2 regions of the Intrasporangium zincisolvens genome follow, and region 1 is predicted to be linked to the other one. Evidence: predicted binding sites of a transcription regulator. Region 1 holds the regulator's gene; the other holds the start of a gene.
The links. Region 1 encodes LexA, which represses DNA repair genes until DNA is damaged. Its sites were predicted from a motif close to TCGAACANNTGTTCGA; they were not measured.
Positions count from the first base shown of each region.

Region 1 (6,724 bases):
GAGTGCGCCCACACGGTCTGGTGCACGGGCTCGTCGCGCGCTGCTCCCAGACCGGTGACGAAGGCGGCGAGCTCATCGGCGTTGTCGCGGGCGATCTTCGGGTTGAGGACGCTGCGGTCGCGGGACGTCACGATCTCGTAGGGCTGCGGAGCCTCGTACCCCATCCACGTCACGATGGCGGTGTCCGCGCCCTCTCCCTCGCGCAGAGCCTGCTGACGCAACGGCGTGAACCAGTCGTCGTACCGTTCGAGGTCGTCGCGGGCCTTCGTCGACAGCCCGCCGACGAACGTCACCACGTGCTCGGCCGTGTCGACGTCGCCCTGCGCGACGACGACCTTGACCTGGCTGCCCCTGGCGTCGAGGAAGAGGAGGCGGCGCAGGACGCCGTCCCGTCGCCCGAGGACTGCGCGCACGGCCCGCAGGTCCTCGACCCGGCGCCGCGCCGGTGCCAGCACGTCGACCCCGAGCACGTTCGCGGGCTGGTCCCGCTCGGCGGCCAGGGCAGCCGCTGCCGCTCGCTCGGCCTCGGCGAGGAGAGCGAGGTTGGCCTCGTGACGCGCCGTCGCCGGGATGCCGTCCCGCGGCCCCAGCCACTGGGGGTGGTCGCGGACCACGGACCTGCGCTCCGCGTCGGTGAGGCAGCGCCACCAGGCCGCCGACGCGTAGGCGCCACTGGCGTCGTGGAGCACCACCGGCGGCGCGGGGACGGGAAGAACGCCCCCGGCCGCGAGCACCGGCGCCGCAGCCGGACCACCACGCGCCGCAGCCAGCAGGTCGGCGGCCAGGCGGGCATCGACATCGGCGGCGAGACGGACGGCCTGTCGCAGGTAGGTGTGCACCTCCTCCCGCAGCAGCACGTCTCGGCGGGCCTGGTACGCCTCGAGCACCGGGTCGAGGCCGGCGGCACGGACCGGCAGGAAGAGGGTGCCCTCGTGGTCGACCCACGCGCCGTCGGCGGCCGCGCGCTCGTCGGCCCGGCTGAGCAGGTCCTGCGCGGTGCGGACGCGGTCGGCCGCCTGCCCCAGGCAGATCGACGACGCGGCGAGGCAGGCGCCGAGCCGGCCGAGACCGGCGACGAGCGCCGCTGCCTGGGCGGCCGCTGCTGCCGCGGCCGGACCGGACCAGCCACGAGCGCGACCACGCAGGAGCCTGATGACGACCGCCTCGACGTCGAGCCGGCACCTCTCGAGTCCCTGCGCCGCGGCCAGGAGAACCTCCGGCCTGCTCGACCGGATCCGACCGACGTCGAGCGTCGTCACGGGGCACCGCCGGCGGACCCATCGGAGAGGGACGCCGCCGCCGTCCGTTCGACGGCCTCGTACAGGCTGGAAGCCGCCCCCAGCGCGGAGCCGAGACCGAGCAGCTCGAGTCGAGCGTCCCGGAACCTGTCGCGCCACGCTTCGACGAGACGCGGTGTCGACGCCGCGGCCTCCCCGCTCGGAAGCCCTGACGACACCGCCGCCACCACGAGATCGGCACGGATCGACGCGAGCCGCGCCAGCGCAGCCTCGATCTCGGCCGCTGCGTCGCCGACGGTCGTGGGGTCCACCTCGTAGCGCATGCCTACTCCTTCCTGAGATCCCCACGGTAGGAAGGACTTTCGGATCGCAGACTTGGCTATCCACAGAGGTCGCGATCGGCCGGCCGTAGGCGTCAGGTCGTCCACAGGCGAGCCGAGCAGGCCGGTGACAGCAGGACGCCGCACCCGGAGAGGGGTGCGGCGTCCGGGCGGACCGGCGGGGTCGAAGCGCCGGGCACGCCAGCCGCTGGAGGTGGAGCCAACGCGGCTGTCGGAGATCCGCGCGACACGAACGCGCGCGGAGGTGACGTCAGGGAACCGGGATGACGAGGCGCTGGCCCGCGTGGATCATCGACGTGGAGAGTGAGTTGGCCAGCTGGATCTCGGCGACCCCATCCGAGACCGGAAGGCCGGGCAGCTCGCGGGCGGCGATGCCCGACAGCGTCTGGCCCGGCTCGACCGTGACGGAGCGTGGCGCATCGGCGGCCGAGGCGAGCTGACCGGCGAGGCCCAGGCCCAGCGCGACGAGCACCGCCGTGACGAGCAGCGTCACGACGAGGCGCCCGAACCGCGTCAGGCGCAGGGGCGGCTGCTCGGCGCGTGCAGCGCGCACGGCCTCACGGCCGGTGGGAACGAGAACGAGCTGCGGCCTCGGACGAGGAACGGAGTCCCCCGACTCCAGCTCACGCTGCTGACGAACGGCCTCAAGTGCGACGACGCTCATGCTGACCTCCCCTTCCTGCTGGCTTGCGAACATGTGTTCGATCGAACGTCTGTACGATTTGTAGCACGTATGTTCGAGGAAGTCGAGACACGCATCGAACACGTGTTTGGCAACTGTGTTCGAACCCCGTAGGCTTTCCTCACACCACCAACCACACCAGTCACCACTGACACTGGGTCCGCAGCGACCCGGATCACGGGCTCTGGGCCGGCGACGAAGGGGACACCATGGGCGTGACCGAGCTTCCCGACCGCGACAAGGGCGACGGCCTGACGATGCGGCAGCGACGCGTGCTCGAGGTGATCCGCAACTCCGTCGACCGGCGCGGCTACCCGCCGAGCATGCGCGAGATCGGCGAGGCCGTTGGCCTGGCGAGCCCGTCCAGCGTCAGCCACCAGCTCGCCGCGCTCGAGCGCAAGGGCTACCTGCGCCGCGACCCCAACCGCCCGCGTGCCCTCGAGGTCGTCTCCCCCGACGCCGCCGACGAGCCCACGCGTCGCGGCCGGTCCGCCGGCTCCGGGCGGCACGACGTCGAGACCGACGCCGGCGACACGCGTCCGGAGGCCTCGTACGTGCCCGTCCTCGGCAAGATCGCCGCGGGCGTCCCGATCACCGCGGAGCAGGTCGTCGAGGACGTCTTCCCGCTCCCCCGCCAGGTCGTCGGCGAGGGGCAGCTGTTCCTGCTCAAGGTCCAGGGCGACTCGATGGTCGACGCCGCCATCTGCGACGGTGACTGGGTCGTCGTGCGCCAGCAGCCGAACGCCGAGAACGGCGACATCGTGGCCGCGATGCTCGACAACGAGGCCACCGTCAAGACCTTCAAGCGCAAGGACGGCCACGTCTGGCTGCTGCCGCACAACGCCGCCTACGACCCCATCGACGGCGACGACGCGACGATCCTCGGCAAGGTCACCGCGGTGCTGCGCCGCATCTGACGCCCATTCCTCGCTCTGACGCCTCCCCTCTCGACGCGCCGCGGACGTTCCGCGGCGCGTCGCGGCGTATCCGGCGGCTGGGTTCGCCACTCTGAGAGACACACTCGCCTCAGGAGGACGCCATGTCAGACCGTCCGGACCGCGACGTCGTCTTCACCTACCGCTACCTGCGCGGCGGCATGGTCGCGATGCTGCTCATGCTGCTGCTGTCGGTCGTCCTGCAGTGGTGGTGGGGCACGAACGGGACGTGCTGGCTCGGCTCGATCAGCGCGTACTACTTCACGCCGTCCCGCACGGTCTTCGTCGGCAGCCTCTTCGCGCTCGGCGCCGCGCTCGTCGTCTACAAGGGTCACTCGCCGGCCGAGGACGTGCTGCTCAACTTCTCCGGGTTCATGGCCTTCGTGGTCGCCATGGTGCCGACGGTGCCTGACGAACGATGCAGCACGGCCGGGTCGACGAACCCGTTCGCGTTGTCGACGGCGGCGATCTCCGACGCGGTCAACAACAACGTGTGGGCGCTCATCGCCGTCGGGTTCGTCGCGCTCGTCGTGACGGTGTCGCTGCGACGCGACGAGCTGGCCGACCCCGCCCGGCGCCCACCTCTCCGGACGACGCTACTGACGGCCGCCTGCAGCGCCGTCATCATCTTCGAGCTCGTGCTCTTCCTCGCCCTGCCCGACCGGTTCATCGCGCTGAGCCACGGCCTGGCGGCCGCGACGATGGTGGCCGGGGTCATCGCGGTCATGGTGCTGAGCGCCTTCCGCGTCGAGGACCGGCACACCTCGACCGACGAAGCGCTGACCTACAAGCGCTGGTACCTCGCCATCGCCGGCACGCTCGCCGTGCTGCTGACCGTCACGGTCGTGGCGCACCTGACCCTGCACGGGTTCGACCACGTGATCCTCATCGGAGAGGTCATCATCATCGTGCTGTTCTGCACCTACTGGATCGCGCAGACCAAGGAGCTCTGGGACCTGCGTGACACCGCCGAGGTCGAGGCCCGCAAGGTCGACGCCGTCGCCGAGTGACCGGCCGCGGACGCGTCAGTTGCGCACGAGGACGCCTCGGGCCTCCTTGACGGTGATCGGCGTGCCGGGCTGCGGGACGGTCACGGTGTCGGGGATGGCGATCCACGCCCCGCCGTTGATCCGGAAGTCGGCGCCGAAGGTGACGTCGACGCGCGAGGTGTAGGTACCCGGCTCGCGGTAGGTATGGATGACGTCGCCGTCGGGATAGACACCGCCCGGTGAGGTGGTCGGGCCCTCCCTCGTGCCGTCGCCGAACCGGTAGACGTAGCTGACGAGCTTGGGCCGGATCTCGACGCGGTAGCCGAACATCGTCGCGGGGTCGACGAGGTCGATCTCGCCCGGCTCGAAACCGGCGCTCGCCCAGTCGACCTTGTAGAACGTCTTGAGGTTGACGAGGGTCGTGTTCCCCTTTGGCTGCGTCGAGATCGCACCCTTCGCCCACGGCGTCCGATGAAACGCCTCGGCAATCATGTCGATGGTGGGTATCGGGTCAGCATCCGGAACCAAGTTGGGCAGACAGGTGGAGCCGACGTAGGCCCAGATGTTCTTGCCCGGCGTGTAGGGGGCCGGCCACTTCGCGGCTGGGAGCGCCTTGCCCTTCTCGTCCACCCACATCCGATACACATCCGTCAGGGGCCCGCCCCCAATTTCCGGATTTGCACTGCTGCAAGCTGTGCGCGCCTGTTCATAGCACGCGCTACTCGAGTCTCGGCCGCCCGTGTCGCAGCCAGGCCGGGCTGAACGGTACTTCCAATGTGGTCCCGGTTTGGACATCAGCTGCTGATATTCGCGATTGAGGGCCATGAGCTTATGGCGGAGCAGGTTGACCTCACCGCCTTCCTGGGACACTCCCCCGCCCACGCCGCCGATGCCGAAGGCGACGTCAACGCTGATCAAAACCAGCATGAGGGCGAGCAGCACCGAGCGGCGTGCCCGGCGAGGCATCACAACCCCTTGACAGCGGAGACGGACCAGCCTGCGCTGCCCCAAGCCAAGTGGATCATCGTCTTCAGTGTCTTCGGCTCTTCGCGATAGACGACATTGTTCTTGGCATCTACGACCTTGGTGCCGAGCACGCCCAGCCATGTCTCTACGCGCTGGTCCTCGGGGTTGCTGCCGAGCGCGCTGACTTTGGCAGGTTGGATGGCTGGGCCGACGTAGTGCTGATTCTTGGTCCGCATTTCCTGCGCATCCGCAACGAATGAAGCGCACGCCTTCGAGGATTTCGAACAGAGCGCTTCGATGCGCTCGGGGTCGGGCCGAACCCAAGCGACGTTGACAGTGGCGACGAAATGCTTGACGAAGGCTTCGGCGCCGGCTTTGTCCTTGGTCTTGGCGGCGTCGGGGAGGCCGGCCGGGAAGGCGGGGCCGGCGCTTGTGGTGCTCGTGGTGCTCGGCGTCGACGTCGTCGTGCTCGCCGTCGTGGACGGCACCGTGGCACTCGCGGCGCTCGTCTGCGGCGGTGCCGGGTCTCCCCCGGAGCACGCCGCGAGCGCGGTCACGGCCAGCGCCAGCCCGGCGGCGGCCCACGTCATCCTCTGGTGTCTCAGCACGACTCTGGTCCCCTGTTCGGCGAATCTGTGCCCTGCCCACCGGGCGCAAACGGGCGAAAACGTCATCGAACGCTCCCACAGATCCTGCCCCAATTGCACCTCGGACGACCCTGGCCGTCCACAGCCTGCGTCAGGACAGCGGCGTCGCGTCCCCGACCGCCGCGAGCCACCAGGCCGCAGCGTCGCCGTGCTCGGCCAGCTCGGCCGGCGTCATGGTTGCCGTCACGCGCAGCCACGACTCGACGCGTCCGAGCCGTCCCAGCCGTTGGGCCGCCGGCAGCGCGGCCCGCATCGCCGCGGCCGGTGCGACGTCGCTCCACACCTCGAGCCCGGCATCGGCGACGCGGCGCAGGCGCGGGTCGTCGGCCGACGCCTCGAGCCGGTGCGCGAGCACGTTGAGCGGCACGAACACGGCCGTGAGCGGGTGGGCGAGGACGGCGTCGCCGAGGTCGAAGAACCGCATGCCCGACGCCGTCGCGAAGACGTTGTGGGCGTGCAGGTCGTTGTGCACGAGCGCCAGCGGCAGACCGAGCGCGTCGAGGCCCTCACCCCACTCGGCCACGCGCGGGGCCAGCGACAGCACGCGAAGGGACGCCTCGGCATCGAGTCGTCGCGGGTCTGCCTCGGGCAGCGTGGAGAGCTGCGACGCACGCGCGACGACGTAGTCGGCGGCGTCGAGCGGGAGCAGCGGCGTCAGGCCGGCGGCGACCAGCTCCGGTTCACACCCGGCGAGCTCGCGCTGCAGGTGCATCGCCTCGGCGACGACCTGGCACCACGTGTCGATGTCGTGGGGGTCGACCGACGCGCCGAGCACCTCGCCCTGGTCGGGCACGAGGTGCAGCCCGCGAGCCGTGTCCACCGCCGCCACGGGCACGACCCGGTCGGGAGCCCGTCGCGAGAGCACCTCGAGGAGGGCCGCCTCGAAGGCCTGGTGCGGACAGTTCTCCTTGACCCAGAAGATGTTG
Region 1 is NZ_JAWIIL010000005.1:332,794-339,517, reverse strand. Features, by position in the region: gene RY076_RS15920 (alpha/beta hydrolase) at 1-1,259, opposite strand, end outside; gene RY076_RS15915 (hypothetical protein) at 1,256-1,561, opposite strand; gene RY076_RS15910 (LysM peptidoglycan-binding domain-containing protein) at 1,830-2,243, opposite strand; gene lexA (transcriptional repressor LexA) at 2,471-3,178, shown strand; gene RY076_RS15900 (hypothetical protein) at 3,301-4,206, shown strand; gene RY076_RS15895 (hypothetical protein) at 4,222-5,151, opposite strand; gene RY076_RS15890 (DUF6318 family protein) at 5,151-5,741, opposite strand; gene RY076_RS15885 (phosphotransferase) at 5,890-6,724, opposite strand, start outside.

Region 2 (6,724 bases), on a different contig from region 1:
CCTGACGGCACTCGGCGGCGCGGCCGCGCCGCCGCGGACGGCGCACCGGGAGAAGCAGATCGTCCTGCCCGGCGCGCACTCGGCCGAAGGCATCGCGCGCGGCGCCGGGTCGACGTTCTACGCCGGCGAGATCTTCACCGGCAACATCTACCGCGGCGACGTGCGGACCGGCAGGGCTTCCCTGTTCATCCACGCGCCGGCCGGGCGGATGGCGCTCGGCCTGCGGGTCGACCTCGCCCACTCGCTCCTCTTCGTCGCAGGCGGCTTCACCGGGCAGGCCTACGTCTACGACCTCCGGACCGGCAGGCCCCTGGCCGCCTACCAGCTGACGCCGCAGAGCCCGGTCACCAACCCGGTGATCAACGACGTCGCGGTGACGAGCGCCGGAGCGTGGTTCACCGACTCCTCGCAGGCCCAGCTGTACCTCGTCCCGCTGAGTCGCAGCGGGGTCCTCGGCAAGGCAGCACGGACGCTGCGCCTGCACGGACCGGCAGCAGTGCTGAAGACCGGCTTCAACAACAACGGCATCCAGGCAACCGCGGACGGCCGCACCCTCGTCGTCGCGCACACGAACTCGGCCGTGCTCAACACCGTCGACCCCACGACGGGCGCCAGCGCGACGATCGCCGGGGTGTCCGTGCCGAGCGTCGACGGGATCCTTCTCGAGGGGCGCACGGTCTACGCCGTGCAGAACTTCTCCAACCAGGTGACGGAGTACCGACTGGCGGGCGACCTGTCGTCCGGCCGCCTGCTCAAGACTGTGACGAGCACGCTCTTCGAGACCCCGACGACGGTCGCGCGGTTCGGTGACCGGCTCGCGGTCGTCAACGCGAAGTTCGACACCGGGTTCCCGCCCACCGCAAGCCAGTACGAGGTCAACGTCGTCGACCGCTGAGCGCCGGTGCGGGCTGCTGTCTCGGTCAGGACCGGGTCGGGGTGTCGACGGCGCCGCCGTAACGGCGGTCGCGGGCGACGTACTCCTCGATCGCGGCCCAGAGGTCGCGTCGGTCGTAGTCGGGCCACAGGCGGTTCTGGAACACCATCTCGGCGTAGGCCGACTGCCAGAGCAGGAAGTTGGAGGTGCGCTGCTCGCCGGAGGAGCGGACGAAGAGGTCGACGTCGGGCATCGTCGGCTCGTCGAGGTACTTCTTGATCGTCTTCTCGTCGACCGAGCCGGGCCGGAGGCGACCGTCCTTGACGTCGTGGGCGATTCGTTGAACGGCGTCGGCGATCTCGGCACGACCGCCGTAGTTGACGCAGAAGTAGAGGGTCAGCCCCGTGTTGTGCTGGGTCAGCTCCTGGGCGATCTCGAGCTCCTTGATGACCGAGCGCCACAGCCGCGGCGTGCGACCGACCCACCGCATCCGCACGCCCCACTCGTGCAGCTGGTCGCGGCGGCGGCGGATGACGTCACGGTTGAAGCCCATGAGGAAGCGCACCTCCTCGGGCGAACGCCGCCAGTTCTCCGTCGAGAAGGCGTACGCCGACAGGTGCGTCACACCGACGTCGACCGCCCCGGCGACGACGTCGAGCAACGACGCCTCGCCCGCCTCGTGCCCCTTGGTGCGCGGCAGCCCGCGCTGGTTGGCCCACCGGCCGTTGCCGTCCATGACGATCGCCACGTGCTTCGGGAGCAGGTCGGCCGGGATGACCGGTGCCGTGGCACCCGACGGGTGCGCGAAGGGGCGGGCGTACGGGGTGGCGGGGGTCATGGCTCTCCGGGTCGGTGGACGGATCGGGTTGCGGCTCAGGCGCGTTCGACGAGCCGCAGGGAGCGTAGCCCGCGCTCGACGTGCCACTGGAGGAACGCCGAGACGAGACCGTTGCCCTGACGCCGGTGGCGCGGGTCGCTGTCGTCGGCGAGCTCCCAGTCGCCCGAGAGCAGCGCCGCGAGCAGCTCGAACGTCTCGGGTGCGGGCGCCGTCGAGCCGGGCGGGCGGCACGAGGAGCAGACCGCCCCACCGGCCTGGACGTTGAAGGCCCGGTGCGGGCCGTCGGCGCCGCAGCGGGCGCAGTCGACGAAGCTCGGCGCCCAGCCCGCGACCGCGAGCGAGCGCAGCAGGTACGCGTCGAGGACGAGCCCGGGGTCGTGGCTGCGCTCGGCGAGAGAACGCAGCGCCCCCGAGAGCAGCAGGTACTGCTGGGTCTGCGGCTCGTGCTCCTCGGTCAGCTGCAGTGCCGTCTCGAGCATCGAGGTGGCGCACGTGTAGGCCGCGTAATCACGGGCGATGGCATCGCCGTACGGGGCCAGCGTCTCGACCTGTGTGACGGTGTCGAGGTTGCGCCCCTCGTAGCACTGCACGTCGACGACCATGCCGGGCTCGAGCCGGGAGCCGAAGCGCGACTTGGTGCGCCGCACGCCCTTGGCCACGGCCCGCACGCGCCCGCGGGTGCGGGTCAGCATCGTGATGATGCGGTCGGCCTCGCCCAGCTTGTGGGTGCGCAGGACGATCGCCTCGTCGCGGTACAGGGGCATGGGCCCATTCTCCCCCGCCGCCGACGCCACGTGGCACCGCACGCGCCGGTGGGGCGGACGCGTCGGTGGGGCGGAGCCGTCAGGACGGGGCGCCCGGGCTCGAACGACACGACGAAGGTCGAACACGTGTTCGACGTTCTGGGTTACGCTGGCGGCATGGACCTCACCCTGCAGGGGTCGTTGCTCGACCTCACCGACGAGATGACGCTGCGCGACGTCGGCACCGGGATGCGTCGCCACCCGCTCGCCCACGGCGCGTGGGTCGACGTGCGCCCCGGCTGGCTCGCCGCCGGCGACGAGCTCTTCTCGGCCCTGCTGCACGACGTGCCGTGGCACGCCGAGCGGCGGCAGATGTACGACAACGTCGTCGACGTGCCCCGCCTCACGAAGTTCTACGCGGCGGGCGAGCGCCTCCCCCACCCCCTCCTCGACCGGGCCCGCGACGCGCTGAGCGCGCACTACGCGTCGGAGCTCGGCGAGCCGTTCCTCACGGCGGGTCTCTGCCTCTACCGCGACGGCCGCGACAGCGTCGCCTGGCACGGCGACCGCATCGGCCGTTCGCGCGACAGTGACACGATGATCGCGATCCTCTCGCTCGGCTCGCCGCGCGTCCTGGCCCTGCGCCCGCGTGACGGCGGCGGCATCCCCGGCACCACGCAAAAGAGCTTGCGCTACCCGCTCGGGCATGGTGACCTCGTCGTGATGGGCGGCTCCTGCCAGCGCACGTGGGACCATGCGGTCCCCAAGACGTCCGAGCCGATGGGGCCGCGCATCTCCGTGCAGTTCCGCGTCGCCGGAGTCCGCTGACCCCCACATCCCACCAGGAGCACCGCATGCCCTCTGCCCCGTCGGGTGCAGACCTTCCTTTCCTCGACCACCTCGCCGCCGACTCGGCGCGCTTCCGCCAGGTGCTGGCCGACGCACCGGCCGGGGCCACCGTGCCGACGTGCCCCGACTGGGACACCGACGACCTGCTGTGGCACCTCGCCGACGTCCAGTGGTTCTGGGGCGGCATCGCCCAGGGCCGGCTGACCACGTCCGAGCAGGTCGAGGCGCACAGCGACACCCGACCGGAGCGACCCGCGGACCGCGCCGGCCTGCTCGCGGCCTTCGACGCCTCGAGCGCCCGCCTGCACGAGCAGCTGTCGCAGCTGCCGGCCGACACCGAGCTGTGGATGTGGGCCGACGAGCACACCGCCGGGTACATCCGCCGCCGGCAGGCGCACGAGGCACTCATCCACCGCCTCGACGCCGAGGCCACCGCCGGCATCGCCCCGGCCGACCGCACCCCCATCGATGCCCGCCTGGCCGCCGACGGCGTCGACGAGGCCCTGCGGATCATGCGCGGCTACGAGCCCGAGCCCGGGCTGTCGCACGAGCAGCTCGGCGCGCCGGTCACCGTCGCGACCGTCGACACCATGCACGCGTGGACCGTCACCCCCGTGCGCGTCACCGGCACCTACGACGGTCGCGACATCGACCTGCTGCGCTTCCTCGTCGCCGACGGCCCTGCCGGCGGCGCCTTGCCCGACGCGACGGACGGCACGGGCACCTCGGACGACGCGTCGGCTCCCGAGGTGTGCGGCACGGCCGCCGACCTCGACTGCTGGCTGTGGAACCGACCGCTGGCGGGCGAGCTGAGCCGCAGCGGCGACGCGGCCGCCCGCGCTGCCGTCGACGCGGTGCTGCGCGGCTCCATCGACTGACCGACGCCTCGACGCGTGCGGCTGGGCCGGTCCTCGGAGGGCCGGCTCAGCCGGCGTCGGACGTGTTGGCGGTCGCGGCGGTGACGGCGCCCGCCCGTCGCCCTCGCGTCCCGGCACGCAGCCGCACCATGGCGGCCAGCGCGACGACGAGGGGTGCGAAGGTGAACACGTAGCGCGACCGGCCCTGGAACAGCAGGGTGAACGTCGCGATGCCGAGCACCGTGAGCGCCACGAGCAGCACGTCACGCCGGTAGGGCGCGCGCAGCAGCCCGGCCCCCGCGACGAGGAGAACGGCGAGCCAGAGCGCCTGCGTCACGTCGGCGCGCCAGGGATACGCCGACCCGTGGAACCCGTTGAGCGAGTGCACGACCCCGACGGTGCCATCGGCGTCGGCGAGCCTGCCGGGCAGGGAGTCGGGACCCTCGCCCCAGGCCCAGAACATGCCGTCGCCCCAGTTCCACGCCACCTTGTCCGCGTAGAACGCCAGCGTCCCCCCGGGCCCGCGTTTGGCCCACCGGTCGGAGATGTAGGTGCGGGCGTAGTCGGTCATCTGATCGGGGGTGCGCCCCGCGATCGCCTCGACCATGTCGCGCGAGTAGGTGCCGTAGCTGACGACGCCGTCGGGCCCCACCTGCTCGTTCATCCCGTTGGCGAGCCACCACAGGACCGGGGGCGTCACGTCGGCACGCAGGCGGCTCGAGTCGACGCCGGCCGCCTGGGCCGACACGACGGGCGTCGCCACGGCGATCCCGAGGAACACGACCACCGCCACGACGGAGCCGGCGAGGGCGGTCACCCGTCCCCGGGGGGCGTGGTTGCCGTCGAACACGGCGACGACGACGGTGAGCACCGTCGCGATGACGACGACGGCCGGCGTCGTCTTGATCGCGTAGGCGACGCCGTAGCAGACCACGGCCGCCACCCATGTCAGGACGCGTGCCGTGCGGGCGCGCGCCGACACCTCGCCGGCGCTCGCGGCGCCGGGCAGCAGCGCCCGTCCGGCCAAGGCCACGCCGGCGGCGAGGAACGGCATGGCGAAGTAGTCGGTGTACGGGACGGTCAGCCACGGGCTCGTGCCGACGAGGACGAGCGTCACCAGCTGGGCGCCGATGGCGGCTCCCGGTCCCCTCACGCGGCGCACGAGCGCGTCGACGGCGAGCAGCGTCACGGTGACGCAGACGCCGGTGACGACGATGAGCACGGCGTCGGGCGACCAGCCCACCCACGAGCCCACCTCGACGCCGGCCCGGTCGATCGCGAGGAGCGGCAGGTTGTTGGGGTAGAGCGACAGGTAGTCGTAGCCGCCGTCACCGACCGGGCGGCCGGCGTGCAGCGCCCGCGCGAGGTCCATGACGACGCGGGCGTCCCACCCGTACTCGTAACGCCCGGCGAGGCCGACGAGCGTCGCGACCACCCCGCCGACCACGGCCAGCACCGGCCGGACCCAGCGCGCGCGCACCCACCGCGGTGAGCGGGCGAACGCTGCCACGGCCACCAGAGCGAGGCAGGCCGGCACCACGACGTACCAGCGGTACGGGGTGTTGACGGCTCGCGGCGCGACGAGTCCGACGACCGCCACGGCGAGCAGACAGGCGCCGACGAGCCGGAGCAGCGTCCGGCCGAGGGCGGAGTCCATGGACGGTGACGCTATCTCACGCCCGCGGCATCGTGCCCCCGCGGCATCTCACCCCGCGGCGTCGCCGGCAGCCGCCTCCTCGGCGATGCGGTCGCGGTAGGCGCGGTTGCACGCGGACACGACGGCCTTGAGCGAAGCCGTCACGATCGACGAGTCGACGCCGACACCCCACAGCACCCGCGGGCCGATGGCGCACTCGACGTACGCCGCGGCCCGGGCGTCGCCGCCGGCCGACAGGGCGTGCTCGGCGTAGTCGAGCACGCGCATGTCCGGGGCGCCCTCGATCGTCATGAAGGCGTCGAGGAAGGCTGCGATCGGGCCGTTGCCGCGCCCGGTGACGGTCAGGGGCTCACCGCCGTCGGTGACCGTCGCCTCGATGCTGCTCTCGCCGTCGACCGTCGAGTCGGTGACGACGTTGACGAGCTCGAACCGACCCCACGGCTGGGCCGGGTTGGGCAGGTACTCGTCCTGGAACCGGCCCCACAGCTCGGCCGGGGCGACCTCGCCGCCGTCCTGGTCGACGCCGCGCTGCACGACGCCGGAGAACTCGATCTGGAGCCGCCGCGGCAGGTCCATCTGGTGCTCGGACTTCATGATGTACGACACGCCACCCTTGCCGGACTGGCTGTTGACGCGGACGACCGCCTCGTAGGAGCGTCCGAGGTCGTGCGGGTCGACGGGCAAGTAGGGGACGCCCCAGACGAGGTCGTCGACGCTCGTGCCCTTCTCCTTGGCCTCGACCTCCATCGCCTCGAAGCCCTTCTTGATGGCGTCCTGGTGCGAGCCGCTGAACGCCGTGAACACGAGGTCGCCGCCGTAGGGGTGCCGCTCGCCGACGGGCAGCTGGTTGCAGTACTCGACGGTGCGGCGGATCTCGTCGATGTCGCCGAAGTCGATCTGCGGGTC
Region 2 is NZ_JAWIIL010000002.1:874,364-881,087, reverse strand. Features, by position in the region: gene RY076_RS08375 (hypothetical protein) at 1-895, shown strand, start outside; gene RY076_RS08370 (isoprenyl transferase) at 921-1,712, opposite strand; gene recO (DNA repair protein RecO) at 1,748-2,476, opposite strand; gene RY076_RS08360 (alpha-ketoglutarate-dependent dioxygenase AlkB) at 2,633-3,283, shown strand; gene RY076_RS08355 (maleylpyruvate isomerase family mycothiol-dependent enzyme) at 3,310-4,182, shown strand; gene RY076_RS08350 (hypothetical protein) at 4,229-5,818, opposite strand; partial or broken gene leuA (2-isopropylmalate synthase) at 5,867-6,724, opposite strand, start outside.
Region 2: RY076_RS08360 (alpha-ketoglutarate-dependent dioxygenase AlkB) is a predicted target of LexA. The motif match lies at 2,595-2,610, and genes of this name have one in related genera.